Regions from separate parts of the Antarctobacter heliothermus genome, predicted to be linked through region 1. Evidence: riboswitches for the same ligand, from Rfam matches in the RefSeq annotation. Region 1 holds a riboswitch; each other region holds the start of a gene.
The links. A riboswitch is a leader RNA that binds a small molecule or an ion and turns the genes downstream of it on or off. The one in region 1 is predicted to bind cobalamin.
Positions count from the first base shown of each region.

Region 2: another riboswitch for cobalamin. It lies ahead of ANTHELSMS3_RS23795 (CbtB domain-containing protein); the one in region 1 lies ahead of ANTHELSMS3_RS12500 (DUF1636 family protein).
Region 3: another riboswitch for cobalamin. It lies ahead of bluB (5,6-dimethylbenzimidazole synthase); the one in region 1 lies ahead of ANTHELSMS3_RS12500 (DUF1636 family protein).

Region 1 is NZ_CP022540.1:2,612,762-2,622,151, reverse strand. It holds gene cobN (cobaltochelatase subunit CobN) at 1-2,978, opposite strand, end outside; gene cobW (cobalamin biosynthesis protein CobW) at 3,008-4,063, opposite strand; gene ANTHELSMS3_RS12500 (DUF1636 family protein) at 4,060-4,452, opposite strand; cobalamin riboswitch at 4,531-4,723, opposite strand; gene cobO (cob(I)yrinic acid a,c-diamide adenosyltransferase) at 4,843-5,451, shown strand; gene ANTHELSMS3_RS12490 (DUF1289 domain-containing protein) at 5,456-6,346, shown strand; gene ANTHELSMS3_RS12485 (HAD family hydrolase) at 6,343-6,951, shown strand; gene ANTHELSMS3_RS12480 (cobyric acid synthase) at 6,948-8,393, shown strand; gene cobD (threonine-phosphate decarboxylase CobD) at 8,390-9,382, opposite strand.
Region 2 is NZ_CP022541.1:252,205-261,594, reverse strand. It holds gene ANTHELSMS3_RS23815 (class I SAM-dependent methyltransferase) at 17-637, shown strand; gene ANTHELSMS3_RS25715 (hypothetical protein) at 640-795, opposite strand; partial or broken gene ANTHELSMS3_RS26170 (thioredoxin family protein) at 1,257-1,421, shown strand; gene ANTHELSMS3_RS23800 (CbtA family protein) at 1,583-2,293, opposite strand; gene ANTHELSMS3_RS23795 (CbtB domain-containing protein) at 2,303-2,515, opposite strand; cobalamin riboswitch at 2,539-2,672, opposite strand; gene ANTHELSMS3_RS23790 (histidine phosphatase family protein) at 2,705-3,247, shown strand; gene ccmI (c-type cytochrome biogenesis protein CcmI) at 3,248-4,384, opposite strand; gene ANTHELSMS3_RS23780 (cytochrome c-type biogenesis protein) at 4,381-4,854, opposite strand; gene ANTHELSMS3_RS23775 (DsbE family thiol:disulfide interchange protein) at 4,851-5,405, opposite strand; gene ANTHELSMS3_RS23770 (heme lyase CcmF/NrfE family subunit) at 5,414-7,408, opposite strand; gene ANTHELSMS3_RS23765 (SHOCT domain-containing protein) at 7,436-7,744, opposite strand; gene ANTHELSMS3_RS23760 (ATP-binding protein) at 7,741-9,150, opposite strand; gene ANTHELSMS3_RS23755 (response regulator) at 9,147-9,390, opposite strand, start outside.
Region 3 is NZ_CP022540.1:3,699,739-3,709,128, reverse strand. It holds gene ANTHELSMS3_RS17585 (fumarylacetoacetate hydrolase family protein) at 1-604, shown strand, start outside; gene ANTHELSMS3_RS17580 (ASKHA domain-containing protein) at 626-2,665, opposite strand; gene ANTHELSMS3_RS17575 (CaiB/BaiF CoA transferase family protein) at 2,777-3,925, opposite strand; partial or broken gene ANTHELSMS3_RS17570 (arginase family protein) at 4,095-4,729, opposite strand; gene ANTHELSMS3_RS17565 (hypothetical protein) at 4,905-6,386, shown strand; cobalamin riboswitch at 6,482-6,659, shown strand; gene bluB (5,6-dimethylbenzimidazole synthase) at 6,701-7,402, shown strand; gene guaB (IMP dehydrogenase) at 7,486-8,934, shown strand; gene ANTHELSMS3_RS17550 (NAD-dependent epimerase/dehydratase family protein) at 9,183-9,390, opposite strand, start outside.

The DNA.
Region 1 (9,390 bases):
AGTTCCTCTGTCAAGCCGCGCGCGCGCGGCCTGTCCGGGTCGGTGATGTCAAGGTGATACAGCGCGGCGTGCCCGCCGGTCACGCCCTGCGCGGCGGCAAAACCCGCCTCATGGCTGGCGTAATCCTCAGCCAGCAGCAGATCGGATTCGGGCAAATCCTGAAGGTGGACAAAACTGTCGGCTTGCCGCACCCGGTCGCGCAGGCCGTCCTCATCGCGCTGCCCCGCGCCGTCATCATAGGCCCAGCTTGACGCCGACAGCCATGCCTCACCCGCCGCCTGCCGGGCCTCGTCGGAATAGTCGCCGATCTGCGCGCCAATCCCGACGCCGAAACTACCCGGAGCCGGGCCATAGACCCGTGCACCCGCCTTTCCGACAAAGGGGTTCCAGTCCGGTGCTTCATCGCGTTGCGCAAGCGCCTGAACGGCTTGCCCGAACAACACCGACAGCGTCGGGAATACGTCGCGGAACAGGCCGGACACCCGCAGGGTCACGTCAATCCGGGGACGATCCAGTTCCGCGATGGGCAGCACCTCTATCCCGTTGACCCGTTCGCTGCCCGCATCCCAGACCGGGCGCACGCCCAGCAGGTGCAAGGCCATGGCAAACTCCTCACCCGCCGTGCGCATGGTCGCCGATCCCCAAAGATCCACGATCAACCCGCGCGGCCAGTCGCCCTCATCCTGCAGGTGACGCCGCACCAGTTCCTCGGCCAACCGCACACCCTGCGCATGGGCGCTGCGCGTGGGCACAGACCGCGGATCGGTGGTATACAGGTTGCGCCCCGTTGGTAGAACATCGGTGCGGCCCCGGTACGGCGACCCCGACGGACCGGAGGCAATCCGCCGCCCGTCCAGTGCATCCAACAGAGCGCGCCGTTCTGCCAGAGCCGATGGCGCGACATCGAAGACGGGGCGATTTTCCGGCGAAACATCGGAACTCCGGCCCCAGACATGCAGGCCGTCGCCAAACTGGCTTTCCTTGACGTCGCAGACAAACCTGTCGATCCGGGTGATCGCCTCTGCTGGACAGGATGCCGTTTCAACCCCCAAATCATCTTCAACACCAACAGCTTGCGCTTCATCCCTGATGTCCTGCATCAACCGACCTCGCCGCCTTGGGTCCAACCCATCCGCGTTTGAGAATTCGTCCAGCAACGCCTCAAGCCGCAACAGGCGCTCTGGTACACCCGCCTCGCGCAGCGGCGGCGGCACATGGCCCAGCGTCATCGCCCCGATCCGCCGCTTGGCCTGCGCCGCCTCACCCGGGTCGTTGACGATGAACGGGTAGATAATCGGCATCTGCCCGCATAACGCCTCTGGCCAGCAAGCTTCTGACAAAGCGACAGATTTTCCCGGAAGCCACTCCAACGTCCCATGTGCGCCGACGTGGATCAACGCATCGGTCTCGCCGTGCAACCACAGGTAAAAAGCGACGTAGGCATGGCGCGGCACGCGCGCCAGATCGTGGTAATCGTCGTCGCGCTGTGCGAGCGACCCACGTTCAGGCTGCAACGCCACAACGGCAGAGCCCCGGCGGAGCGCCCGAAAGGAAAACGCCCCATCGACACAGTCCGGGTCCGTCTCCGCTGCCCCCCAAGCCGTCTCAAGATCATCCTGCAACCCTTTGGGAAGGCGTTGCAAAGCAGCCTTGTAGGCGGTCAAGGGCCATCTCAACCGCGCGGCACTCAGCGCCTCCGCAGATAGGTCAGGTTCGACCGCGTACCCCGCCTCTGACAGATCCTCGAGAATGGCCTTGGCCGATGCCAGCGCATCCAGACCCACCGCATGCGCCATGTTCCAGTCCCGCCCCGGATAGGTCGACAGCACCAACGCCAGACGGCGTTCCGAAGCAGGTGTGGCTGCCAGACGAACCCAACGCGCCACGCGCTCTGCCGCCGCCGCAATACGCTCCGCATCCGGCACATGGGCGACGCGGGCAAACTGCAGATCCGGATCCCGCTCCTGCGGTTCCTTGAAGGATGTCACCCCGGCAAACAACCGCCCGTCCACCTCTGGCAGCACAACATGCATCGCCAGATCGGCGGGCGACAAACCACGGTCAGCCTCGGCCCAAGCGGTCCGTGTCGAGGTGGCCAGCGCCACCTGAAAGACCGGCACACCGCCCGCGTCTAGTGGCGAGGTGCCCTGCGCGCCGCGCCCGGAAAAGGAGGTGGCGTTGACGATTGCCGCAGGGGCCAGATGCGCGATCTGACGCGCCACCCATGCCGCCGCCCCCGGCGCCTTCAGCGACGGGGCGAACAGGCCAAAAACGTCAAATCCCCGCGCACGCAACGCCGCGCACAAAGCCTCAACCGGGGCGAGGTCCGCCGCCACGAGGTAGGAGCGATAGAAAACAACCAGCACCAGTGGCTTTTTCTCAGGCGACACATGCGCCAGCACCGGACAGCAAACCCCGTGTTCTGGCAGCCACGCGCCAACCTCTGGCACATGTTTCGTACCGCGCACCGGCCCGGCATACAGCCCCGCCGCCAGCGCCATCTGTGCCAGCGCCGCCTGTGCTGCCACGGCACCGCCCGCGTCGCAAAGGTGCTGCAATCGCCGCAGTGTCGAAACTGGCAGGGTAGATACCTCATCCAGCCGCACATCGGCACGCCCATCGGCGGGCAGGACGGCAAGGGCAATCCCCCGCTCCTGCGCCAAAGCCGCGATCTGCTGGATGCCGTAGGGCCAATACGGCACGCCACCGATCAGCCGGATCAGGATGCCCTTGGTCCCCGCAAGCGTCTGCTCAATATAAGTATCCACAGACAGCGGGTGTTTCAGCGCCACAATATTGGCCAACCGCAGCGTCGGCATTCGCCCTTCGCGACCGCCGCCCCGCTCCCACCCGGCAGCGAAAGCGCCCAGATCGGAATCGGAAAGAGACAAGACCACCAGTTCCGCCGGGCTCTGGGCCAGGTCGGTTGGTGTCTCGGTCTCTTCCAGACCGTGGCTTTCGCGAAAGATGACGTGCATAGCGGATGCGGTGCTCGGTGGCCCGCCCCTTATTCTGCGGCCACCGGGGCCGCGCCGAGGATGGCGCGGATGGCGTCGGGTTTCACATCGTCATGTTCGGCAATGACCACCACGCGGGTGACCCGCGCCTCATCCGGCTTCCACGGGCGGTCGTACTGATGCCGCACCCGCGCGCCGACGGCCTGCACCAGCAGACGCATCGGCTTGCCCTTCACGGCAGCATAGCCTTTGACCCGCAGGATGTTCAGCTCTTTTGCCAGACGTTCGATTGCAGCGACCAACGTGGCGGGATCGTCAACCTCGGGCAGGTCCACCACGATGCTTTCGAAATCATCGTGTTCGTGATCGTCATGGGCGTCGTGATGTGAGGGCCGCGCATCCATGTCGTCCTCTGCCGCCGCCTCCAGACCCAGGATCACGCGCGGGTCGATCACCCCCTCGGCGACCTCGATCACCGGCAACGGGCGTGGTGCCTCGGCGGCGATGAGCGCCTTGGCCCGCGCCACGCCCTCAGGCCCTGCAAGATCGGGTTTGGTCAACAAAATGATGTCCGCGCAGGCGATTTGATCCTCAAATACTTCGGAAAGTGGGGTTTCGTGGTCGATGCTATCATCTGCCAACCGCTGCGCGTCGACCCGTGCCACGTCCGGCGCAAACCGACCAGAGGCCACTGCTTCGGCATCGGCAAGCGCGATCACCCCGTCGACGGTAATCTTGGACCGGATATCCGGCCAGTCGAACGCCTTGAGCAGCGGTTTCGGCAGCGCCAGCCCGGATGTTTCGATCAGGATGTGTTCCGGGCGCGGGTTCAGCGCCATCAGCGCCTCGATCGTCGGGATGAAATCATCCGCCACGGTGCAGCAAATGCACCCGTTGGCCAGTTCCATGATGTTCTCTGCCGGGCAGTCGGGAATGGCACAGCCTTTGAGGATCTCACCGTCCACGCCGACATCGCCGAACTCATTGACCACCACGGCCAACCGCTTGCCGCCAGGGTTCTGGATCAGGTGCGAAATCAGCGTGGTCTTGCCCGAACCGAGAAAGCCGGTGATCACTGTGACGGGAAGTTTGGCGAGATCGGTCATGTCTTGTCCTCTTCGGGCGTGTCGGTCTGCTCGGGCGGGATGCGCGCGATGCAATTGCGTTTGAAATGTTCGGGCCGCGCGCGCCACGGGATCACCCCGTCGCTGGCGGCATGATACAGCGTGACCCCCTCGACCAGCAGGTCCGGATGCGACGTTTCAAGCAGGTTTCCGTAGACATAGGTCCAGCGCGCCGGACCGCCGCGCATGGCGACAGAGCAACCTGAATCGCAGTTTTGCAGGCATTCGACCGGGGTCAGGGTCACGCCCTCGGGAAGATCGCGCGCGGCGATGGCGTCATGCAGGCGCTGGCCCGGCCGCACGCCCTCATCGGGGATTTCTTCACCGCGCCGACATTTCACGCAGACCAGCAGTTCCACCGGCGCGTTCATGGCGTGGCCTTTCGCGGCCCGCAGGATTTCAGGTTCGAATTCATCACGACCTCCTCCGGGGCACCCCGCCCGGTCCACAGTTTCACCTCTCCGATGGCAGGTCTCCTGGCTCGCGGGTCGATGCGCTCTCGCGCCTTCCCGGCCGATCCGGCCAGTGGCACATTGCAAGAACGCTCACCGCTTACAGTTGCGGGGGCAGCCACGGGTTTGAACCGCGTTCCCTGTTTTCCTCCCCGGGCGGGCCCGGGGAACCATCGTGGCAGGCGTGGTGCGCCCTTCTGATCCGCTTGTCAATCGCTCGCAGAGCTCGCGCCCACCGATCATAGCCGCATTGACGATGCCCACATGCAATGCCATGCCTGCCCAACCCCGAGCTTCCGGAGACGCAACATGGACGACACCACCGCCCGCCACACCGAAAAGATGCGCCGCATCAAGGCCGCCCGCGACGAGATGATGAAGACCAAGACCGAAGAAAAAGGTCTGATCATCGTCAACACCGGCAAGGGCAAGGGCAAATCCTCTGCCGGGTTCGGAATGATCATGCGGTGCATCGCGCACCAGATGCCCTGCGCCGTGGTGCAGTTCATCAAAGGGGCGCGCGCCACCGGCGAGGCCACGTTCCTGCGCGAGCGGTTTGTCGACGAATGTCGGCTGTTTGTCACGGGAGAGGGCTTTACCTGGGAAACGCAGGACCGCGACCGCGATATTGCTGCCGCGCAAAACGGATGGGAGATTGCCAAGGCTCAGATCCTTGACCCCGACATCCAGTTTGTCCTTCTGGATGAGATCAATATCGCCCTGCGCAATGACTACCTTGATATTGATGAGGTGGTGGATTTCCTGCTGACGCAGAAACCGCACATGACCCACGTCTGCCTGACGGGCCGCAACGCGAAGCCCGAATTGATCGAGGCCGCCGATCTGGTCACAGAGATGACCTTGCTGAAGCATCCGTTCCGTGACGGGGTGAAAGCGCAGAAAGGCGTGGAGTTCTAAGGCCATGAGCCGTATCGACCGCCTTCCGCCCGCCAGCCCCTGCATCGCGCGCTGCGTGATCGACGAGGCATCGCAACTGTGCACCGGCTGCGCCCGCAGTCTGGATGAGATCGCCGGTTGGGGCAGCGCGTCCGAGGGGTTTCGGTCGGCGGCCTGGGCAGATCTGCCCGCCCGCGCAGCAAGATTGGGGCTGAAGACCCGCCGTCTGTCATGGCAGGGCGATACCCTGCTGGCAGAAACTGCGCGCCGTCTCAGCGATGAGGGCGCACGCCTGATCGCGGGCGTCTGGGGCGCAAGCGGGGAGTTGGTCCGCCTGCCCGGTACGCCCTGCACGGTGCAGATCGGCGACGGCGCACTGAATTTGACGCTGCGCGACGCGGCACTGAGGCTGGAGGCCGCCCGCTACCTGACCGCGTTTGAGATTGACCGCCCAGATGCACCCACGCTGATCGCGCTGGCCGTCCCGGTGGGTCGCGCCATACGCGACGCGCCCGCCGCGCTGACCGCCCTTGGGCCGGATGATGCGGCCCTGCTGACACGCGATGCAGGTGGTCCGCGCTTTGACCTTGGCCTTGGACGGCGCGCGGCGCGATTTACAGTGCGGTGCAACGCGCCACTGGCCGCAACGCTGACCCGCGCCGCTGGCACAACGTGGCCCGATCACCTGTCGCGCACCGGCCTGCCACTGCGCGACGCCAGCCCGGTGCGGGTGATCGAAACGCCCTGCCTTCGAATAGAGATCGACGCCAAGATCCCGATGCCCGACGGCACATCCCCCGACGGGCCGCACACCCACCTGCTGCCCGATCACATCGCGCAGGGGCTGGACACACCGCCGACGGTGCCTATGCCTGCGGGCTATGTGGCAACGGCGCTGATCTTGCCAGCCAAATGAGTGCCGAACTGATCGTCTGGGATTTCGACGGCGTCCTGAACGCCGAACCCGAGGGCGCCCCCTTTGGATGGGTGTCCCGTCTGGACGCCGATCTGGGCCTGTCGCCGCGCGCCTTTCGCGCGTTTCTCAACCGGCCCGGGCAGGCAGCACAGGTGTTGCGTGGCGCGCTGTCCTTGCAGGATGAACTGACCCGTTGGCTTGCCACGCAGGACACCAACGTCACCTCCGATGCGCTATTGGCGCATTGGCTGCGGTCTGAGGATCGCCCGGACCCGCAGGTCATCGACTGGCTGGACCGCAGCCCACAGCGCGCGGTGATCGGCACCAACAACCCTGCCCCACGTTCGCAATATATCATGGAAAACATGGGCTTCTCCGCCAGAGTTGAGACGATTTTCGCCTCCGGTCCTATGGGTATGGCCAAGCCTGACGCAGGTTTTTACGGTGCGATTGAACGCTGGTCCGGCCTTGCGCCGAATGCCATCCTTTTGATTGACGACAACCGCGCCAATGTCGCAGCAGCGGCATCGCGTGGCTGGCAAGCCTTTCATTTTCACACCCACACCCGCGACGGATTGCCCGTAAAACTGGGGATCACATCATGAGCCGCGCCATCATGATCCAGGGCACCGGGTCCAACGTGGGCAAATCCATGCTGGTGGCAGGCCTGTGCCGCGCAGCACGGCGGCGGGGATTGTCCGTGGCCCCATTCAAGCCGCAAAACATGTCAAACAATGCCGCTGTGACCAGCGACGGCGGTGAGATTGGGCGCGCGCAGGCCTTGCAGGCATTGGCCTGCGGTTTGGCCCCGCATACAGATATGAACCCCGTGCTGCTCAAACCCGAAACGGATGTAGGCGCGCAGGTCGTCGTGCAGGGCAAGCGCCTGACCACCGCCAAAGCGAGTGACTACGCAAAGTTGAAACCGCAACTCCTTGGTTCTGTTCTGGAAAGCTTTGACCGGCTGAAGGCCAAGCATGACCTGATCATCGTCGAAGGCGCGGGTAGCCCGGCAGAGGTAAACCTGCGCAAAGGTGACATCGCCAACATGGGCTTTGCCGAGGCGGCGGCTGTGCCGGTGATCCTGACAGGGGACATCGACCGGGGCGGCGTCATCGCCCAAATTATCGGCACACAGGCGGTCATGGATCCGGCGGACGTCGAACGCGTTTGTGGATTTATCATCAACAAGTTCCGTGGCGACCCTCGTCTGTTCGATGACGGTTACGCGTTGATCGAGGAGCGCACTCGCTGGCGCGGGTTCGGCGTGGCCCCATGGTTCCCCGAGGCATGGAAACTGCCTGCCGAGGATGCGCTAGACGTGCGTGCGCCTGACCGGGCGGAGGGGCTGCACATTGTCTGTCTCTGCCTGTCGCGCATGGCGAACTTTGATGACCTCGACCCGTTGGCGCAGGAACCGGGCGTGCGGCTGACCATGCTACAGCGCGGCTTGCCGATCCCCGGTGACGCGGACCTTGTGATCATACCCGGCAGCAAATCCACACGCGGCGATCTGGCCTTTGTCCGCGAACAGGGCTGGGACATCGACCTGATGGCGCATCACCGGCGCGGTGGTCGCATTCTTGGCATTTGCGGCGGCTATCAGATGCTGGGCGACAGTGTAGATGACCCGCACGGGATTGAAGGACCGCCGGGTAAAGACCCCGGTCTAGGCCTGCTGCGCATCGACACCCTCATGACGGCGGACAAATCCCTGACAGAGGTACAGGCCACCCACGCCGCCAGCGGGACCGGATTCCACGGCTATGAAATCCACATCGGGCGCAGCGACGGCCTTGACCGCGCCCGCCCCTTTGCCATTGTCGAGGGCCAACCAGAAGGCGCGATCAGTGCCGATGGCCGCGTGATGGGCAGCTATTTGCACGGCATGTTTCGCGATGATGCGTTCCGCGCCGCGTGGCTGGCGGGCTTTGGTGTTGAGGCAACCCAAGCCTATGACGCAGGGGTCGAGGACGCGCTTGACGCGCTTGCTGACCACCTTGAGACGCATCTGGATGTGGCCAGCATTCTGGCCGCCTCGCGCTAAAATCGGCTGGGCGGCGGGGCCAGAGCCGCCTCCACCCGCGACCAATCCGCCTCTGGCCCCGGCAGACCCAGCCGCAGCCAACCGTCGGAGTAAGGAAACCGACGCGTCCAGATCCGGGCCTCTGCCAGTCGATCCTGCGCCGCTACCGCATCGCCGGTGTCATAGGTCCGAAACAGAACCGTTCCCCCCACCAACGACCACCCTGCCGCCTCTGCCAGCGCATCCATCCGCACCGCGTCGCGCGCCAATTGCCCGATCATTGCGCCTTGCCACGTCCGGTCGGCCAGAGCCTTGCACCCCGCCGCAATCGCCGGACCGCTGACCGCCCAAGGACCGGCCATCTGGCGCATCGGCGCGATCAACGCGGTTTCCCCCAAGGCAAAGCCCAGCCGCACCCCCGCCAACCCGTAGAATTTGCCAAAGGACCGCAACACCACGACCCGCACGCCCTCTGGCAGGCGGTCGAGATAGCGGACCATCGAATACTCCGGAACCGGGTCGGCAAAGCTCTCGTCCACCACCAGCAGGCCCACATGGCGAGCGAGTTCAATCAGCTCTTCGGGTGGCCAGAAGCGTCCGTCCGGGTTGTTCGGGTTTACGACCACAGCCAAAGGCGCGCCTTTCAGCCCAGCGATGTCCGCAACCTGCGTTACCCGCCAGCCCTGCGCCTCTAACGATCCAGCGTGTTCGTTGTAGGTTGGCCCAAGAACGCGCGCCTCATCCGGCTGCGCAAGGCGCGGCACCAATTGGATCGCCGCCTGTGCACCTGCAAGCGGCACGCAATCCACACCCTCACCCGCACCGTAATTTGCACACGCCGTAACCACCAAAGCGGAGATCTCTGCGCCCGTCGGCAGCGCCGTCCATGCGCGCGCAGGCAGGTCGGGAAACGGATAGGGCCGCGCATTGATGCCGGTCGACAGGTCCAGCCAATCGCCCCCTCCATACCGAGCCATCGCCCGGTCCAAATCACCGCCGTGATCGCGCATCATGCCCT
Region 2 (9,390 bases), on a different replicon from region 1:
GTCAGAGGGCATGGCCATGTCGGTCGACCGAAAAGAACACTGGGACACCGTCTATGGCAAAACTCCCGAGACCCGCCTTAGCTGGCATCAGGACGACCCGGCCGTCTCGCTCAACCTGATCCGGATGGCCGGGATCACCGCCGGCGCATCGGTGATCGACATTGGCGGCGGAATGTCCCGTTTCACGGACACAGTGCTGGCGATGGGGTTGCGCGATGTGACAGTTCTGGACCTGTCGCATGTGGCCTTGGATGCCGCGCGCGATCGACTCGGGTCCTCCGGGCGCAGCGTGACATGGCTTTGCCAGGACATCACCAGCTGGTCCCCAACGCGAACATACGACCTGTGGCATGACAGGGCGGTGTTTCACTTTCTCACCGCTCCATCCGACAGGGCCGCCTATATCGAAAACCTGACACGCGCCGTCCGGATCGATGGCCATGCCATCATAGCCACTTTCGCGCCGGACGGGCCGGAACGGTGCAGCGGACTGCCGGTCGCCCGCTACAGCCCCGAGGATATTGCGGCGCTTTTGGCCGAAGGATTCGTGCTGGTGGCGCATCGCCGCCACCTGCACGTCACCCCGAAAGGCACGCAGCAGGCCTTCCAATACAGCCTGTTGCGCCGGATCGGCTGACTTCATTCTCGCCCGATTTGCGCCAGTTTCGCCCGCACGTCAGCCTTGCGCGGATCACCCTCAGGCAGCAGCGCATCCGTGCGAAGATACGCCTCCCGTGCCTTGTCCATCTCATGCAGCACGCCATAGGCATTCGCCAGCCGCAGCAATCCGTCCACATCGTCCGGTTCATCCTAAAGCCGGATCGCGAGGCGATCCACCATGGACTGGATGAAAGCCGACCTGTCGCCTTCGCTCATCTCCTGTGCGGCGGCGATATCGGCGGCACTGGGGCCAGGGCGACCGGAGCACGCGACGCGATGGGCGCCCGGCCGAGCGTCTCCCCATACGCATTGGCCTGCGCGATATAGGTATCCATCCAGCGCTGATATCCCGGCGTCTCGTCCAGTCGCGCGGTCAGGCGGTCATGGGCTACAGAGATCTCCCAAGCCTGTGTGTCTGCATCGCAATGTAGGGTGACAGGGCTGCTGTTACTCAGCCGCCTGTCCCTGGGTCCGCGCCTGTCCGGCGCGGCGCTGCTGGCCGGGCTGGCGCTGGTGGCCGCCCCCTTGGTGTCCACGCGCCGAACAGCGGCGCTCTTACCTGGCAAAGCTTTGTCCGCGCCGAGATCGCGCGGCTTGTGTCGAACGGGCAGGTCGTCTTTGTCAATGTCACCTCGGACTGGTGCCTGACCTGCAAGGCCAACAAGGCGCTGGTGTTGGAACGAGACCCTATGCGCGCGGCATTGTCCGCCGACGGCATCACCCTGATGCAGGCCGACTGGACGTGCCCGCACGATGCGACTTCCTGCTATCTCGAAAGCTTTGACCGTTACGGCATCCCCTTCAACGCGGTTTATGGACCCGACGCGCCAGAGGGCATTGTCCTGTCGGAAATTCTGACCGAACAATCCTTGCTGAAGGCTCTCGATCAGTTTTCAACAACGTTACACCTATCCCCCGCCCGTCAAACGGATTGGCCGTACCGTCCGACCAGCCAACAAAAAACGATTGCCGTGCTGGCCCAAAGCGTCGCCTGCACCGCCAGCGTCGATGCACGAAATTGCCAGAGCACATCACCCGGAAAAGCCGGATCCACCTCGTGGAACGAGGGCAGCACGATTGCTGCCCCGGTCATGACTCCAGCATAGATTGCGGCCCCGATCAGCATCTTGCGGTGCCGGGAAGGGACGCCTTTCACCGCCGAGACGGCAAACCCGAGCGTTGCCAGCGACAGGGCCAGAAAGGCGAAATAAGCCAGCGTGCGTGCCCCGATCGTTTCGGAGTTGCCTACTGCGGGCGGATTCCCCGGAAACTTCAGCATGGGAACGACGATCACCGCGGCGAATCCCAACGCCGTGATCCAGCCCACCGTGGCTCGTGTCGATCCATGCAGGAACCGTCCCCGCGCCACAGCAAAGCTGATCGCCAGGATCCCGCCCAAGGCCGCACCGATAGCCGCAAGACCGACGAACAATCCCGGCCCAGCTTGCAAGCGGCGCGACATGCCAACCGCATCGGGATGATTCGGTGTATCAGCCGCGTGGGCGTGACTGTCGGCGACTTCTAGGGCGATGGCCGCGTCCAGCGCGGGTTCTCCAACGAGTCGCGCCACGCCGAACGTCACCACGGACGCCAGCAACCCGGCCAGCAGGCCGAACACAAGAAGACGTGTCATGCCTGTATCTTAGTGGCAGGGAAAGCCAAGAAGGTGGCGCGCATCATGCACGAATTCATGCACGTCTGTCCCGTGGAAAACGGACCATGCGCCCTGTTCTGCACCGACGAAATAGACCACCAAGACAGCCAACAGCGAAGCCAGGGCCGCCCAAGGGGCAATGTCCCGCAGCGGGATGGCGGGAAGATCGCTAGAAACGGCGGGACGGGTTGCGACAGTCATTTGGCACTCCTTTTGATGACGCGTCATGAGTATTCCCGGGGACCCGTGTCTGACTTACGCATGCGCGATCACAGTGGCGCGACCGTTCCGGATTCTCACCGGCTTCCGTGTTCCCCTACACTTAAGCACTAGGTCAAACTGCGCTCTCATGCCAACGGTTTCTCTCTTCACCTGTTCGAAAGTTCCACTATGCGCCTGATCCTTGTTGCCGCTCCCATGTCTGTACATCACCCCTTTCGCCTTGCCGCGGAATTGAGTGCTGCGCAGTTGCAGCGGGCGCGTACCCTTTCTGACCGGCTTCGTGGCAGCGTTTGCTGGACCGCGCCGGGAACCAGCGCGGTAGCCCTCGCGCTCGGGATGCAGCCGAACGACTGCCCGGCGCTCGGCGCGCAGGATTTCCGACGCTGGCCCGACATGACCCTGGACGAAATCGCAGCCAGCGATCCCGAATCGCTTTCGCTTTGGACCCGTGATCCTGAGATGCGTCCCGACGGGGGTACGTCACTGATCGACCTCTGCACAGCCGTGCGATCTTGGCTGGACCAGATGGCCTCCTGCCCTGCAAATCGCGTGGTGGCCTTGGCGACCCCGATCGTGCTGCGCGCGGTCCTTGTCAGCGCGCTGGACCTGCCGCCAATTGCCGGATTGCGGCTGGATATCCAGCCGCTCGTCCCGATCCACCTGGCACATGATGGTCTACGATGGACATGGCGACCCGGCACCCTGGACTGATCACGGCTTATCCAGGCCTGCGATGCTCGCCCGCACGTCAGCCTTGCGCGGATCACCCTCAGGCAACAGCGCATCCGCGCGAAGATAAGCCTCCCGCGCCTTGCCCATCTCATGCAGCACGCCAAAGGCATTCGCCAGCCGCAGCCATCCGCCCACGTCGTCCGGTTCGTCCTGAAGCCGGGTCGCAAGACGATCCACCATGGACCGGATGAAAGCCGCCCTGTCCCCGTCGCTCATCGCTTGCGCGGCGGCGACATCGGCGGCGCTGGGGCCGGGGGCGACAGGCGCACGCGCCGCGAGGGCCGCCCGCCCGAGTGTCTCCCCAAACGCATTGGCCTGCGCGATATAGGTGTCCATCCAAGGCTGGTATCCCGGCGTCTCGGCCAGTCGCGCGGTCAGGCGGTCATGGGCCGCCGCGGTATCCCCCGCCTGCGCGTCCGCAATCGCCAGGTAGAACGCCGCCGCCGGATTAAGCGGGTCGAGCGTCAGCGCCCTGTCCAACGCAGACACCGCGTCCGGCGTGACGGTCCCGTCATTGGCCCGGATCATCGCCTCAGCCAGCATCGACCATGTTGCCGACTCCGCGTCGTCGCGGGCAGAGGCCGTCCGGAAGGCCTCGACCGCCTCGTCGAACTGGCCCATGCGCGCATAGGTCTGCCCCAGCATCATCCAGCCCTCGGTCGGGCCGCCATCGGGTTCGGCCATCAGCTTGTCGCGCAATTGCCCTGCCAGCTCGGCAATCCGGCGCGCGTCGGCGCGATCGTCAGCTCGGTCGGCAAACGCCGCTGCTGGCACATCCGGCGCTCCGGCAACCGCGTAGTAGCCAAAAGCCATAACAGGGACAAAGACTGCCGCAAGGATCAGCGCTCCGCGCCCACCCGACGTCGCGACGGACTGTTGGTCTGTGCACCGCAGGACCTGCGCCATGCGGCGGCGGATTTCCCGCCTTGCAGCGTCGGCCTCGGGTGCAGAGACTAGACCGCGCGCCATGTCGCGGTCGACCTCTTCGAGCTGGTCGACAAGAACCGCCGGAACTGCGTCGGCACGCTGGATCAGTGACGCTCCTGCCCGCCGAATTGGAAGCAGCGCGATGGTCAACCCCCCAAGCGCCATGGCGGCGAAAATACCCCAGATCATTCCGATCCCTCCTGTCCATATCGATCCATGGCCGCTGCAATGCGCGCCTCGTCTTCCGGATCGAGCGGCGCGTCTGCGCGCCCGCGTCGGGCCCGGCCAATACTGAGCCCTCCGGCCAGCAGCGCCGCACCGATCAGGACAAGTGGTGCAAGCCACAGCACCACAGTCCGGCGTGTGAAAGGCGGTTTTAGCAACACGAAATCGCCAAACCGCGCGTGGATATAGTCGATTACCTCCGCGTTGCTGTCGCCCGCGGTCAGCCGTTCACGCACGAGCAGTCGCAAATCCCGCGCCACCCCGGCATTCGAACTGTCGATGTCCTGGTTCTGGCAGACCACGCAGCGCAGCTGCTTGGAGATCACTCGGGCGCGCGCCTCAAGCGCCGGATCGGCAAGGATTTCGTCCGGCTCTACAGCCAGTGCGAGTATGGGCAACAGCGCCAGAAGCGCCGCGATGACCACCGCCTTCATGACAGGTCGCCTTGTGCTTGCTGCAGGGCAAGCGTGAATTTCGCCACTGCGTCCTCGCCCACGATCGGCCCGACATAGCGATACAGCACCGTGCCGTCGCCGCCGACGATGAAGGTTTCCGGAACGCCGGAAATGCCCCATTCGATACCCGCCCGCCCATCAAGGTCAGAGCCGATGGCGCTGTAGGGGTTGCCCAACTCGGCCAGCCAGCGCACGGCGTCCTCGGGTTTGTCCTTGTAATTGATGCCCAGCAGGCGCACTCCGTCCCGTTCGACGAACCGCGACAAAACTGCGTGTTCGGCCTTGCACGGCACGCACCACGAGGCAAAGACATTGACCACGACGGGACCGGGATTGCCCGACAGGTCCGCCGTGGCAAGGCCCGGCACGTCGAGCCCCGGCACCGGGTCAAGCGTAAAGTCCGGCACCGGGTGCGTGATCAGAACCGACGGGATGTCGTTGGGATCACGTTCCGGGTCCAGCCCCCAAAGGAAAAAGGCCCCAAGTATGGCGGCTAACACCAGCGGCAGCCCGGCAATCAAGCGTTTCATGGTCTTTCCTACTCGACAGGCTGGGGATGCGGACGCCGCGCCCGGCGCGGCGCTCCCACGCGCAGGCGGCGGTCCGAAAGCGACAGTGCACCGCCCAGCACCAGCATGCCCGCACCGATCCACAGAAAATTTACCAACGGTTCATAAAGAATGCGCAAAGTCCACGCGCCGCCCTCGGCTGCCGCGTCCGAGGCCGGTTCGGTGATCGAGGCGTATAGATCGCCTGCGAGGGTTGACCGGATCGCGGATTCCGTGGTCGTCGACCGGGCCACAGGATAGCTGCGCCGTTCGGGTAACAGCGTCGTCACGTAGCTGCCATTGCGCCAGACTTTCAGCCGACCCTGATCGGCAAAGTAATTCGGCCCGCGCCGCTGTTCGACACCCTCGAACAACACCTCGAACCCGGCGATCTCGACGCGGTCCCCCGGCCGGACAAAGGCGATTTCTTCGCTCTTCCAGGCGCTTGACCCGACCATTCCCAGTATGATCACCGCAAGCCCGGCATGGGCCAGCGTCATGCCATGCGCGGCCCGTGGCACTGCGCGCGCGCGACGAGCCGACTCGGTCAGCGGGGCGACGAACAACTTGATCCGCAGCGCCCACTCCCGAAGCGTCGCCAGCAGCAACCATAGCGCTGCCGCAACTGCCACATAGGCCAGAACAGGTGCACCGGTCTGCACATACCACAGCACCAAGGCCGCAGCCACGCAGAGCAGCGCAATGAAACGCACCCGTTGCAGCACTCCGGCGATGTCCGCGCGCTTCCATGACAAGAATGGCCCGACCCCCATGAACAGCACGAGCACCAACATCATCGGCACGAAGGCCGCGTTGAAGAACGGTGGACCTACCGAGATCTTGTCGCCGGTCAGCGCCTCGAGCAGCAACGGATAGAGCGTTCCAAACAGCACCGTCCCGGTCGCCGCCGCGAGGATCAGGTTGTTGAGCAGCAGACCCGCCTCGCGGCTGACAGGCCTGAATAGGCCGCCGCCCTCCATCTCTGGGGCACGCCACGCATACAGCGCCAGCGACCCGCCGATGGACAGGCCCAGCAGCCCAAGGATGTACAGCCCGCGTTCCGGATCGACGGCAAAGGCATGGACCGAGGTCAGCAGACCCGACCGCACGATGAACGTGCCCAGAAGCGACAGCGAAAAAGTCAGGATCGCCAGCAGGATCGTCCAGCTTTTGAAGGCGTCGCGCTTTTCCGTGACGATGGCGGAATGCAGCAGCGCCGTGCCCATCAGCCACGGCATGAAGCTAACATTCTCAACCGGGTCCCAGAACCACCAGCCGCCCCAGCCCAGCTCGTAATAGGCCCACCACGATCCCAGTGCGATCCCGGCCGTCAGGCTGATCCACGCGGCCAGCGTCCAAGGCCGCACCCAGCGCGCCCACGCGGCGTCGACACGCCCTTCAAGCAGGGCTGCCACCGCAAAGGAGAACACAATGGAAAAGCCGACATAGCCGAAATACAGCAGCGGCGGATGCATGGCGAGACCGACATCCTGCAACAGCGGGTTCAGGTCGCTGCCATTGGCGGGTGGCGGAAAGACCCGCTCGAACGGGTTCGAGGTGAACAGCAGGAAGCTCAAAAAACCCACGCTGATCCAGGCCTGAATCGACAAGACGCGCGCCTTCGTCTCGGCGGGGATGTTCGATCCAAACAGCGCCACGCTTGCGCCAAAGACCGTAAGGATCAGCACCCACAGCAGCAGCGAGCCTTCGTGGCTGCCCCATGTTCCGGCGATCTTGAACAATATCGGTTTCAGGGAATGCGAATTCTCAACTACGTTCAGCACAGTAAAGTCGCTAACCACGAAGGAGCGCATCAACGCTGCAAAGGCTAGCCCGACAAAAACCACCTGTCCCATAGCCGAGGACTGCGCGGATTGCATCCACACCAGGTTGCCCCGCGATGCGCCCAGCAATGGCAGCACGCCCTGAACGATGGCAAGGGCCAGCGCCAATGCCAGTGAAAAATGTCCGATTTCCGGGATCATGCTCGGCCCTCCTCGGGGGTGTCGCGGTTATTTGTCCAGCGCAGCCTTGCGTTGCTGGAATTCTTCTTTGTCGATCTCGCCACGCGCATAGCGTAGGCGCAGTTCCTCGAGCGCATCCGGCACGGCTGTCCCGGTGTCGCCGCGGCCCGACAACCGCATCACGGCCAGAGCCACAGCCGCAATCACCAGCCCCCAGAACAGCAGCATACCGAACCCGCCAAAGCCAAATCCGTAGCCCCCCATGTCGGTGCCATTCATCATGCCGTCACCGGCATCGGCCACCGCATGTCCGGCTGCGGCCATCGCCACGCCCAGTGCAATCAGGATCTGTCTCATGGCGTTTCCCTTTCGGTGTTTGCCGCAAGTCCGCTCGGCAGCCGCACTCGCGCCCGCAGCCCACCTTCGGGTCGATTCGAAAGCGTGACATCGCCGCCATGCGACTGGATGATTGTCCGGGCGATCGACAGCCCCAACCCGTGCCCACCAGTTTTCAGAGAGCGCGACTCTTCCAGCCGCACGAACGGGTCAAAGACCTTGTCCAACTGGTCTTCGGGGATACCAGGCCCGTCGTCGTCGAGGGTCAGCACGACCTCTCCGCCTGTCTTTTGCCAGTTGATCCGCGCCGCTTGGCCGTAACGCAGGGCGTTCTCGATCAGGTTGCGTAGCGCGCGACGCATGGCATTGGGACGCAGGTGCAGTTCTGTGTCGTCGGGTCCCTGCAGGGCGACCTCAGCGGGCAAGGTCTGGCACAGCCCGCCCAGGTAGTCGCGTAGGTTGACGCGTTCGGGCGGCTCCGACCCGGTCAATCCACGCGCGAATGTCAGCGTCGCCTCGACCATGCCCTGCATTTCCTTGACCGAGGTGATGATGCTGTCGCGCGTTTCGTCGTCATCGACCATTTCGGCGCGCACCCGCATAGCCGTCAGGGGCGAGCGCAGGTCATGCCCCAGCGCCGCCAGCATCCGTGTCCGGTCATTGACGAAGCGTGTCAGGCGTTCCTGCATCCGGTTGAAGGACACCGTCAGGTCGCGGACTTCCGTCGGGCCGGCGACTGGCAGTTCGGGCACGTCCTCGCCCCGCCCCAGCCGGTCCGCAGCCCGCGCCAGCCGCCGCAGCGGTCCGGTCAGCCGCGCCATGACGAACCAGACTACTACGATCAGCAGCACAGAGGCTGACAGGGCAAAGGCCAGCATGGATTCCAGCGGCCATTGGATCGGCGGGCGTTCGAACCGCGTCCCAACGTTCAGCCAGCGCCCCCCGGAAATGGCGATGGACAGGTTCATCTCGATGGCCGTGAGCTCGCCCCGCATCATCGCCATGTGCATCTCTGTCATCTCGCGCGACAGATTGGCGAGAGGCATCAGTTGCCCCTCGATCTGGTGCAGCTCGACACGGATGTCGCGACTATAGCTGTCATCCAGCAGGGCGCGGATGCGGCTTTCGACCAGCCCGCCATGGAAATGGTCGCTGTGCTGGACCAAGGCTTTCTCAGACAGGTCGAACCGCACGAGGGGCGAACTGGCCGCACGCAAGATCGAGGCGTGCAGATCGGGCGGCGCCTCTTCGATCAGACGCGCCACATTGGCGGCGCGGCCCGCCGCTTCAAAGCCAAGCGCTGCGCGGATCGCGAGGCTGCGCTCGTCTGCGAACAGCAGCAAGCTGATGATCTGCGCCACGGTCAGCGCCGCCACGATCAGCAGGACCAACTGCCAGCGCAGGGTCATCGCCGCTCGCAAGCTCATGCCCCGGCCTCAACGTCGCAGGCAAGGCTGTAACCGCCATTGCGCACCGTCTTGATGATGCGGGGGCGCAGCACGTCGGGTTCGATCTTGCGGCGCAGGCGGCTGATCTGGTTGTCGATGGTGCGATCCAGCGGTCCGGCCATACGGCCCGCCGTCAAGTCCAGCAACTGATCGCGGCTCAACACCATGCGCGGACGTTCCAGAAAGACCGACAGCAGCTTGAATTCGGCACTGGTCAGC
Region 3 (9,390 bases), 1.1 Mb from region 1:
GTCTGTGGGGTTTGGGGCAAGTGTCGGGCTGCACCCGATTTCCACATGGAACAACCCGGAGCCGGAGGTTGTGTTGGCTTGCGACGGGCGGGGCCATATCAAGGGCGCGACGCTAGGCAATGACGTGAACTTGCGCGATGTCGAAGGGCGGTCCGCGCTACTGCTGGGCAAGGCCAAGGACAACAATGCCTCTTGTGCGGTGGGGCCGATGTTGCGGTTGTTCGACGACAGCTATGGGCTGGACGATGTGCGCAACGCGGAACTGACGCTGACGGTGACCGGCACGGATGGCTACGTCCTAAATGGACGTAGCAGCATGTCCCAGATCAGTCGCGACCCTGAGGATCTGGTGGCGCAGACGTGCGGCGAGCATCACCAATATCCCGACGGGTTTTTCCTGATGCTGGGCACGCTTTTTGCCCCGACCGAGGACCGCGATGTTCCGGGGGAGGGGTTTACCCATAAGCTGGGCGACGTGGTCGAAATCTCGGAACCGGCACTGGGGAGGTTGGCCAATACCGTGCGGTTGTCGACGGAATGCCCGCCGTGGCGTTTTGGTACCAGCGCGCTGATGCGCAATCTGGCGTCGCGCGGGCTGCTTTAGGCAGCCCGCGTGCCGGGCGGGTCAGGCGCGTTTGCGCCGCCGCCGTCCGCCCCGGTCGTCGCCACCAGAGTTAAAGCTGACGTCGGGCAGGTTGACGAGCTTTTTCAGTTCCGGGAAAGGGTCCGTCGCGTGCGGGATCGCGTTGGCGGCGACAAAGTGTTCCTGAAACTTTGGCTCGATTGCGGTTTCGACCTTGGTGATCTCACGCACCACGCGCTCAATCTCGCGACGCGCGGCAAGATTGCACAGGGCGATGCGTGCACCGGTGCCGGCGGCGTTGCCCGCGCTTGTGACCTTGTCCAGCGGCACATCGGGGATCATGCCCAGCACCATTGCGTGCAGCGGTGAGATATGAGCGCCAAAGGCACCCGCCAGCACAACCCTGTCCACCTTGTCTACGCCGCGCGTGTCCATCAATAGGCGCGCGCCCGCGTAGAGCGCGGATTTGGCTAGTTGGATGGCGCGGATGTCGCCCTGGGTCACGGTGATCCGGGGGCCGCCGTCTTCGCTGGCGTCATGCACCAGATAGGAAAAGGTGCGCCCCTCTGGGATACAGCGTTCCGTGCCGGTCTTGTCCGGTCCACCGATCAGGCCGGAGGGGTCCATCAAGCCCGCAGTGCGCAGTTCGGCCACCGCCTCGATGATGCCCGAGCCGCAGATGCCGGTGATACCCGACGCGGCGGTTTCCTCGGCAAAGCCATCCTCGTCCGACCACTTGTCACAGCCGATCACGCGGAAACGCGGCTCTTTGGTCACTGGATCAATGCGGATCGCCTCAATCGCGCCGGGCGCGGCGCGTTGGCCGGAACTGATCTGTGCGCCCTCAAAGGCGGGGCCCGTCGGAGAGGAACAGGCCAGCACGCGGCTTTTGTCACCCAACAGGATCTCGGCATTGGTGCCCACATCAACAATAAGCGCCAAGTCATTGGATTTTCCGGGTTCTTCGGACAGGGCCACCGCGGCGGCGTCGGCCCCCACATGGCCTGCGATGCACGGAAGAATGTAGATTTGCGCCGACGGCGGCAGCGCCTTCAGGTCGAGGTCGCGGGCTGTCAGCGTCATGGCATCGGACGTGGCCAGCGCAAAGGGCGCTTGGCCCAGTTCCACCGGGTCGATGCCCAGCAGCAGGTGGTGCATCACTGGGTTACAAACAAAGACCGTCTCAAGGATCAGGCTGGGGTCAATCCCGGCCTCGGTCGCAATTTCAAGCACCAACGCGTCCAATGCCTCGCGCACCGCGCGGGTCATTTCGGCATCGCCGCCGGGGTTCATCATGGCGTATGATACCCGGCTCATGAGGTCTTCGCCAAATCGAATTTGCGGGTTCATGATGCCCGAGGACGCCTTGACCTCGCCGGTGTCCAGATCAGTCAGATGCGCGGCGATGGTGGTCGATCCAAGGTCGATGGCAAGACCATAGATCCCACCCTCATGCAGTCCGGGCCAAGCTGCAAGAAGGCGTGGAACAGCATCGTGATCGTCTTTGTGTAAGGCGACGGTAATTTCCCAGCCACCTTTGCGCAGGACAGGCTGCAATTTCGAAAGTGTGGAAAACTCTGTGGATATCTCTGGGATATCCCATTGTGCCTCCAGCGCGCGGGCCACCCGCTCTAGATCGCCGGTTGGCTCGTGCATGTCGGGCTCTTGCACCTCGACGTAGTACAGCCGCGTCGCCGGATCCATTTCGATCACACGGGCGGTCGCCGCTTTACGCACGACCTGACGATGCACCTGACTTTCAGGAGGGACGTCGATCACCACGTCGCCCTGAACGGCGGCCTGACAACCAAGGCGACGACCTGACTTCAGCCCGCGCTTCTCGTCATAACGTGCCTCGACCGCGTTCCAATCCGACAGGGCGTCCTGAGCCACATGCACGCCGTGTTTGGAAAAGTCGCCATAAGACGGGGTGATCTGGCATTTCGAACAGATGCCACGGCCGCCGCAGACCGAATCCAGATCAACGCCCAGCTGGCGTGCGGCGGTCAGAACGGGGGTGCCGACAGGAAATCGGCCGCGTTTGCCTGAGGGCGTGAAAATAACAAGGGGGTCTTGGGCCATGTCTGTGCCTCCGTCGGGTGTTGTCGCGGACCATAGCGTCTGTCGCGCCGATGGAAAGGCGATGCCGCGTCAGGATTCCGCCGGAAAGCGGCATGGTTGCCGGGTCGGGGCCTAACCCTGCTCCAGCCAGCGTAGAATTTCACCGCGATTGCCATCCAGATCCGGGGCAGGGCCGCGCGTTGTCGGGTCTGGCGCATCGCTCATCTTGATCGGATTTCCGGCGGATTTGTAGGCTTGGCGACCGTTCTTGTCCAACACGTCCACCACCATGTTGCGTGCGATGATCTGAGGGTCCTTCAACACCTGGGCCACATCCTGAATCGGCCCGGTCGGGATGCCTGCGGCGGTCAGCCGCGAGATCCAGTAGGCGCGGGTGTTGTCCAGTGTTACAGCCTCAATCAGCCGTTTCAGCAGCCGGGTGTGTTTGCAGCGCGCGTTGTTGGTGGCAAATCGCGGATCGTCCGAAATGGGCAGGTTCAGTGCGATGCACAGTTTCTCGAACAGCCTGTCGTTTCCTGCGGCGATCACAAACAGCCCGTCGCTGGCATGGAACGTTTCGAACGGGCTTATCGACGGATGCCGCGCGCCGGACGGCCCGGGTGCCTTGCCGTTGACAGTTGTTAGCGCGACCGCGTGTTCAAGGATTGCCAACTGACTGTCCAACATCGACACATCGATCTTGCGTCCGACACCGTTGCGGTCTCGGTCGAGCAATGCGGCCAGGATGCCTTGGCTCAGGAACATGCCGGCCACGATATCGCCGATCGACGCGCCGACACGCACCGGTTCTCGGTTTTTCTCGCCGGTGATCGACATGACGCCGCTGCGCGCCTGCACCACGATGTCGTAGGCGGGGCGTTTCGAATCCGGTCCGGTGTGGCCAAACCCGGACACCGCGCCATACACCAGTCGAGGAAATGCGGCGTGCAATTCGTCCCAGCCATAGCCCAGCCGTTCCATCACGCCGGGGCGAAAATTTTCGACTATCACATCGGCACGTCCCAACAGACGCTCAAAGATAGCCCTGTCCTCATCTCCCTTGAGGTTCAGAGCGATGCTTTTCTTGCCGTGATTGAGACCAGCGAAGTAGGCGGATTTGCCATCCTTGAAGGGGGGGAAGGCACGGGTATCGTCGCCGGTTCCCGGCGCTTCGACCTTTATGATCTGCGCGCCCATGTCCGACAGGGACATAGTGCAGAACGGTCCTGCCAATACATGCGTCAGGTCCAGAATGACATATCCGGCGAGAGGGGCGGTCATGGGCGGGTCCAGTTCTGAGTAGCGTTACGCTCCTGACCACACAAGCGTGACAGGGCGGTGACGGCAAGGGGCAGCGTGAAGACGCGCGCCGCTCCGCCGAAGGCAACGCTGGGCCGAAACCGGGCTAGGGACGCATTTTCAGCCCTGTGTCACAGGCGTTGGCATCGTCTCAGGCGCGGGACAAGCCGGCGTGAAAGACAAACCCCAGCAGGTTCATCAACAGTTGCGCCGCAAGGATCGCGGTGCTGCCCGTCGGATCATAGTCGGGTGTCACCTCGACAAGGGCGACCCCGACAATCGGGAGCGTGCGGGTGACGCCGTGGCGTTCGTCGACGAAATCCAGATGCGCGTCGATCTGGAGTATGTGAAACGGCGCGCGGCCCTCATAGTCCTCACAACATGGAATAATATCGGAATGGTCGCCGCGGGTGGTAACGGGTAGGGCGCCCGCAATCAGTGCCGCCTCGATCCCCCGGCGGATATTGGCGTGGCTGGTCAGTGTGTCCGTGTGGACAATTTTGGCATCGCCCATGTCCGCAGCGCGCACTCCCTTAAGGTAGGTGACGTCATTCTCATGCTCATAGGCCGCCGCGTGGCCGAAACTGAACAGGGTAGACGCCTCACACACACCGCGTGGGCCAAATCGCGCGTCGGCACGCCACTGTGTGCCCGCATCGCATGGCGCGCCAAGATTGGCGGCATCGGCGTCCAATGCGGTTCAGTTCGGCTGATAGGACGCGCGGCAATAGTGCAGATGCCGGTAGCAGGCCGGTTCAGGCGGCCGCTGTCGTATCCGTGGGGCAATGTGCGCACTTCATCGTAGGGCACAGCCTGCCGAGTGCCCCAGGCGCGGCAAGAGGGGCGGTATGTCAAGCACGTTTTTACCGTAAAAGTTGAATGATGATCTTTGTTTTCCTCCTTACGTTGGGTAACGTAACGTCACTTGGAGCGTGCGATGAGTTTGGGAAAGGAAACAGGGATGCGTTATTTTGGAGTAAAGGCAGGGCTATTGGCTTTCTTGCCGCTGGCAGCAGGGGCGCAGGATTTCGGGGTGGACATGCCCGCAGAACCGGCACCCGGGATCGTCTTTCCCACCGCTGAGGAAGAGATCAATTCCTGGATCTATGCACAGCCGCAGAACAGTGCGGCCATCCACGGCCATGCCTGGGGCATATGGGCGGGCCTGACCAATCCGGTCGACGGTGAGGGGGCTTTTGCCCGCGTGACCTATCAAACCTGGCTGACCAAGGCGAATGTCATTGCGGTCTTTACCGGCAAAGAGCCACAGAGCCATTTTCAGCTGGGCGAATCCTCGCAGATGTTCCGGCACGGTCTGGTGGACGGGTTTCTGGCCGATGCCGCCTCTGAAAAGAAGGACGGAACAGAGCCCAAGGCCAATGCTGCCGGGATCATCGTAAACGCTGACGTGCTGGAGAACGTGGCCTACAGCCCACCGTCTGCCTCTTATTTGCTGGAAACCGGGACGGGCAAGCCCGAGGTGCTGGACAGGTTGCTGGCCGATGGCGACAAGGTGCAGTTCCCCGACAATGCGGTGAACGTCAAACCGGTCTACAAGCTGATCACCGAGGAGCGGCTGACGGATTGGACCGATGCGGATGGACGGACGCGCAAGCTCTATGCCTTTACCGCGTGGCCCGGTGTTCCAGATTTGACCAACTGGACGCCTGACATGAAAGAGGGCGGCTATCCCGAAACGCTGTGGCAGCAATGCGTCTACGTCGACATGGACCTGAAAGGGCCAACCACCTCAACCGGCGTGGATGTGAATTGCAAAAGCCCCGGTGCCGGCAACATCTATTCCATCGACGATTTTATCGCCGTGGATCTCAAGGCGCAGAATGCCGCCTTTGTGAACAAGACCACCGGCGAGACCGAGGAAATCGGCGGCGATGGCCCGGCGATTGCGTTGCTGGTGGCGATGCATGTCACCTCACGCGAGACGACACAGTGGACATGGCAGACTTTCTGGTGGGAGGCGGATGCCGCGCACCCCAATACCCCCTCCAGCGCGGCGATTGCAGCGGCGCGTCCTTCGCCCCTTACGTCGCAGGCTGCGCATTACGCTATGGCCCCGGCCTATTCGATGCTGGTTCCGGCACAGCCGCTGGTGGGCGGCAAGAACGTCGGAGAATTGGTAACAGCGTTCAACCCCTATCTTGAGGCGGGCTTTGGCACGCCGATTATTTCGATCATGGAAACGGTCCAGACCCCGGATGGCAAGGGGGCGTGGACAACCACGACCACGGACATGGGAATCCAGACCAACTGCATGACCTGTCATGGCCTTGCGGCCTGGGGCGGGCGCGGATCCAACTATGCGGCCAATTTCTATGTGCCCCGGGATTACTGGGTTTTTGACACGGCCCTGGATGTGGATTTCGCGTGGTCGGTTGAGGCAATTGGAAATGCAATCAAGGCGATGGGGGCCAAAGACGACTGAGCACCTTAAGTTGTCCGAACAAAAGCAGGCGCGACATTGGGCGCCTGCTTTTGCCAATGAAGACGGATCGCGGGTTGTCGCGTTTGCCGTTTCACAGCAATCTGCCGCCGTCAGGTGCCCTGCTACGGGGAGAATCGGGAAGCTGGTTTAACTCCAGCGCGGGCCCGCCGCTGTAAGGGGGACGGAACGCACAAGTGCCACTGGGCTTTCCCGGGAAGGTGTGCGTTTCGACAGATCCCAAGCCAGAAGACCGGCCTGACGACATGGACCAACGCCTGGAAAGCGTCTGGTCGCAGTCACTTGCGAGGCCGCACATGTCCGATCCCCTGATCGCTCCCGAAAGGGCGCGCCAATTCACGCCAGCCGAACGCCGGGCGCTGTACGATGTCATCAATGCGCGCCGCGATGTGCGCAATGAGTTCCTGCCGGATCCGATCGCTCCTGACATGCTGCGCCGGGTGTTAGAGGCCGCCCATGCTGCGCCGTCGGTCGGGTTTATGCAGCCGTGGAATTTTATCCTCATCCGTAATGCCGCGCGGCGGCAGGCGGTACACGCGGCCTTTGCAGAGGCAAATGCCGAGGCGCAAGCCATGTTCGATGGTGAAAAGCGAAATAAATACGCGGGGTTGAAGCTCGAAGGTATTCTGAAATCACCACTGAACATAGCTGTAACCTGTGACCGTTCGCGCGGCGGAAAGGTGGTGTTGGGGCGCACCCATAACCGCGACATGGATCTGTATTCCACGGTCTGCGCGGTGCAGAACCTGTGGCTTGCGGCGCGGGCAGAAGGACTGGGCGTTGGCTGGGTCAGTATCTTTCGGCAAGAGGACTTGCGCGGTTTGCTGAGTTTGCCAGACACGGTCGAAGTGGTGGCCTATCTGTGCGTCGGGCACATCGACGAATGCTTTACCCAACCGGAATTGCAGGCACGGGGTTGGCGGCACAAGCTGTCCCTGGATGATCTGATTATGGACGACCACTGGCAATCAAATGCCCCTGTCGAACGAGATGTATGAGGCGTGGCACTGCGCGGGCTTTCCTTTCCCTGCCGCCCATGCGATAGGGACGCGCCAACCGATCCCTCCCAAGGAGTGCCCCCATGGAGATTCGCGAGGCTTTGACCTTCGATGACGTTCTGCTTGTTCCTGCGGCCTCAAGCGTGTTGCCGTCCACCGCTGACACGCGGACCAAGGTCACCAATTCCATCGCCCTTAATATCCCGCTGCTGAGTTCCGCAATGGACACAGTGACCGAAAGCCGTATGGCCATTACGATGGCGCAGGCAGGCGGCATGGGTGTGATCCACAAAAACCTCGGGATTGAGGAACAGGCGCGCGAAGTGCGCCGGGTCAAACGCTTTGAAAGCGGGATTGTTTACAACCCGGTCACGCTGCGGCCCAACCAGACTTTGGGCGACGCACGGTTGCTGACCGAACGGTACGGGTTCACTGGTTTTCCGGTGATTGACGAAAATCACCGTGTTCTGGGCATCGTCACCAACCGCGACATGCGCTTTGCCGAAAACGATGCGACGACGGTTCAGGCCATGATGACCCGCGAAAACCTGGCCATCCTGACGGAACCCGCTGACCGTCAGGAAGCGATCAATCTGATGAAGGCGCGGCGTATCGAAAAGCTGCTTGTGACCGATGCGACAGGCAAGTTGACCGGCCTGCTGACGCTAAAGGACACCGAACAAGCGGTGCTGAACCCGACCGCCTGTAAAGACGGGCTGGGGCGACTGCGCGTGGCGGCCGCATCCGGCGTGGGCGACAGCGGGTTTGAGCGGTCTGAGGCATTGATTGATGCACAGGTTGACATCATCGTGGTGGACACGGCGCACGGCCATTCGGCCGGGGTGCTGGAAGCCGTGGAGCGGGTCAAGCGGCTGTCGAACCATGTGCAGGTGATTGCGGGTAACGTCGCCACGGCCGAGGCGACCAAGGCGCTGATCGGTGCGGGGGCGGATGCGATCAAGGTAGGCATCGGCCCGGGGTCGATCTGCACCACGCGGATGGTGGCAGGCGTGGGTGTGCCACAGCTGACCGCAGTTATGGATTGCGCGCGCGCGGCAGGGGACGTGCCGGTGATTGCCGATGGCGGCATCAAGTTTTCCGGCGATTTCGCCAAGGCCATCGCAGCCGGGGCCAGCTGTGCCATGGTGGGCAGCATGATCGCAGGCACCGATGAAAGCCCGGGCGAAGTGATCCTGTATCAAGGGCGGTCGTTCAAGGCGTACCGCGGCATGGGGTCCATGGGCGCCATGGCGCGCGGCTCTGCCGACCGGTATTTCCAGAAGGATGCGGCCAGTGACAAGCTAGTTCCCGAAGGGATCGAGGGCCAGGTGCCGTACAAAGGCCCGGCAGGCACGGTGATCCACCAACTCGTGGGCGGTTTGCGCGCGGCCATGGGGTACACTGGCTGCGCCACGGTTGAAGAGATGCGCCGAAATTGCAGCTTTGTACGGATCACCGGCGCGGGCCTGAAGGAAAGCCATGTGCACGATGTGCAGATCACCCGCGAGTCGCCGAACTATCGGATCGGGTGATCATGCGTTCCTGATGCGCGGGTTGGGGACGGGACTCGGGCCCCTTTGGGGGCCCATCGCCCGCCCGCCAACCCGTTTTCTGATTCTGTTTCTCACCATTGGGTGACGCCCACGGCGTGTTCTTTGCTTTCGGACCCACCTAAGAACAGGTCCTTGGTGAGCGGTCGATGACAGAATGGTGCGCCGGAATCACCTCAACGGTCGCGCGCAAGATGCTGAAATCAGGGCGTTTCCGGCGGCCTTCTGTGCTATTTCTCGTGGATGCCATCGGCGGTAAAGGATCCGCCCTGATAGACGACGTCGGGCGCGTCGCCCGGGAATTTTGCCTCTGAGGCATCCAATTTGGCGCGGAAGGTTTCCGAGTTGTCCTGCGGACGCCAGCCCAACCACGCGACCTTGGTGTTGTCCCACCAGACGGTATCGTTGTCCGAGACGCCATAGATTACCGGACATCCC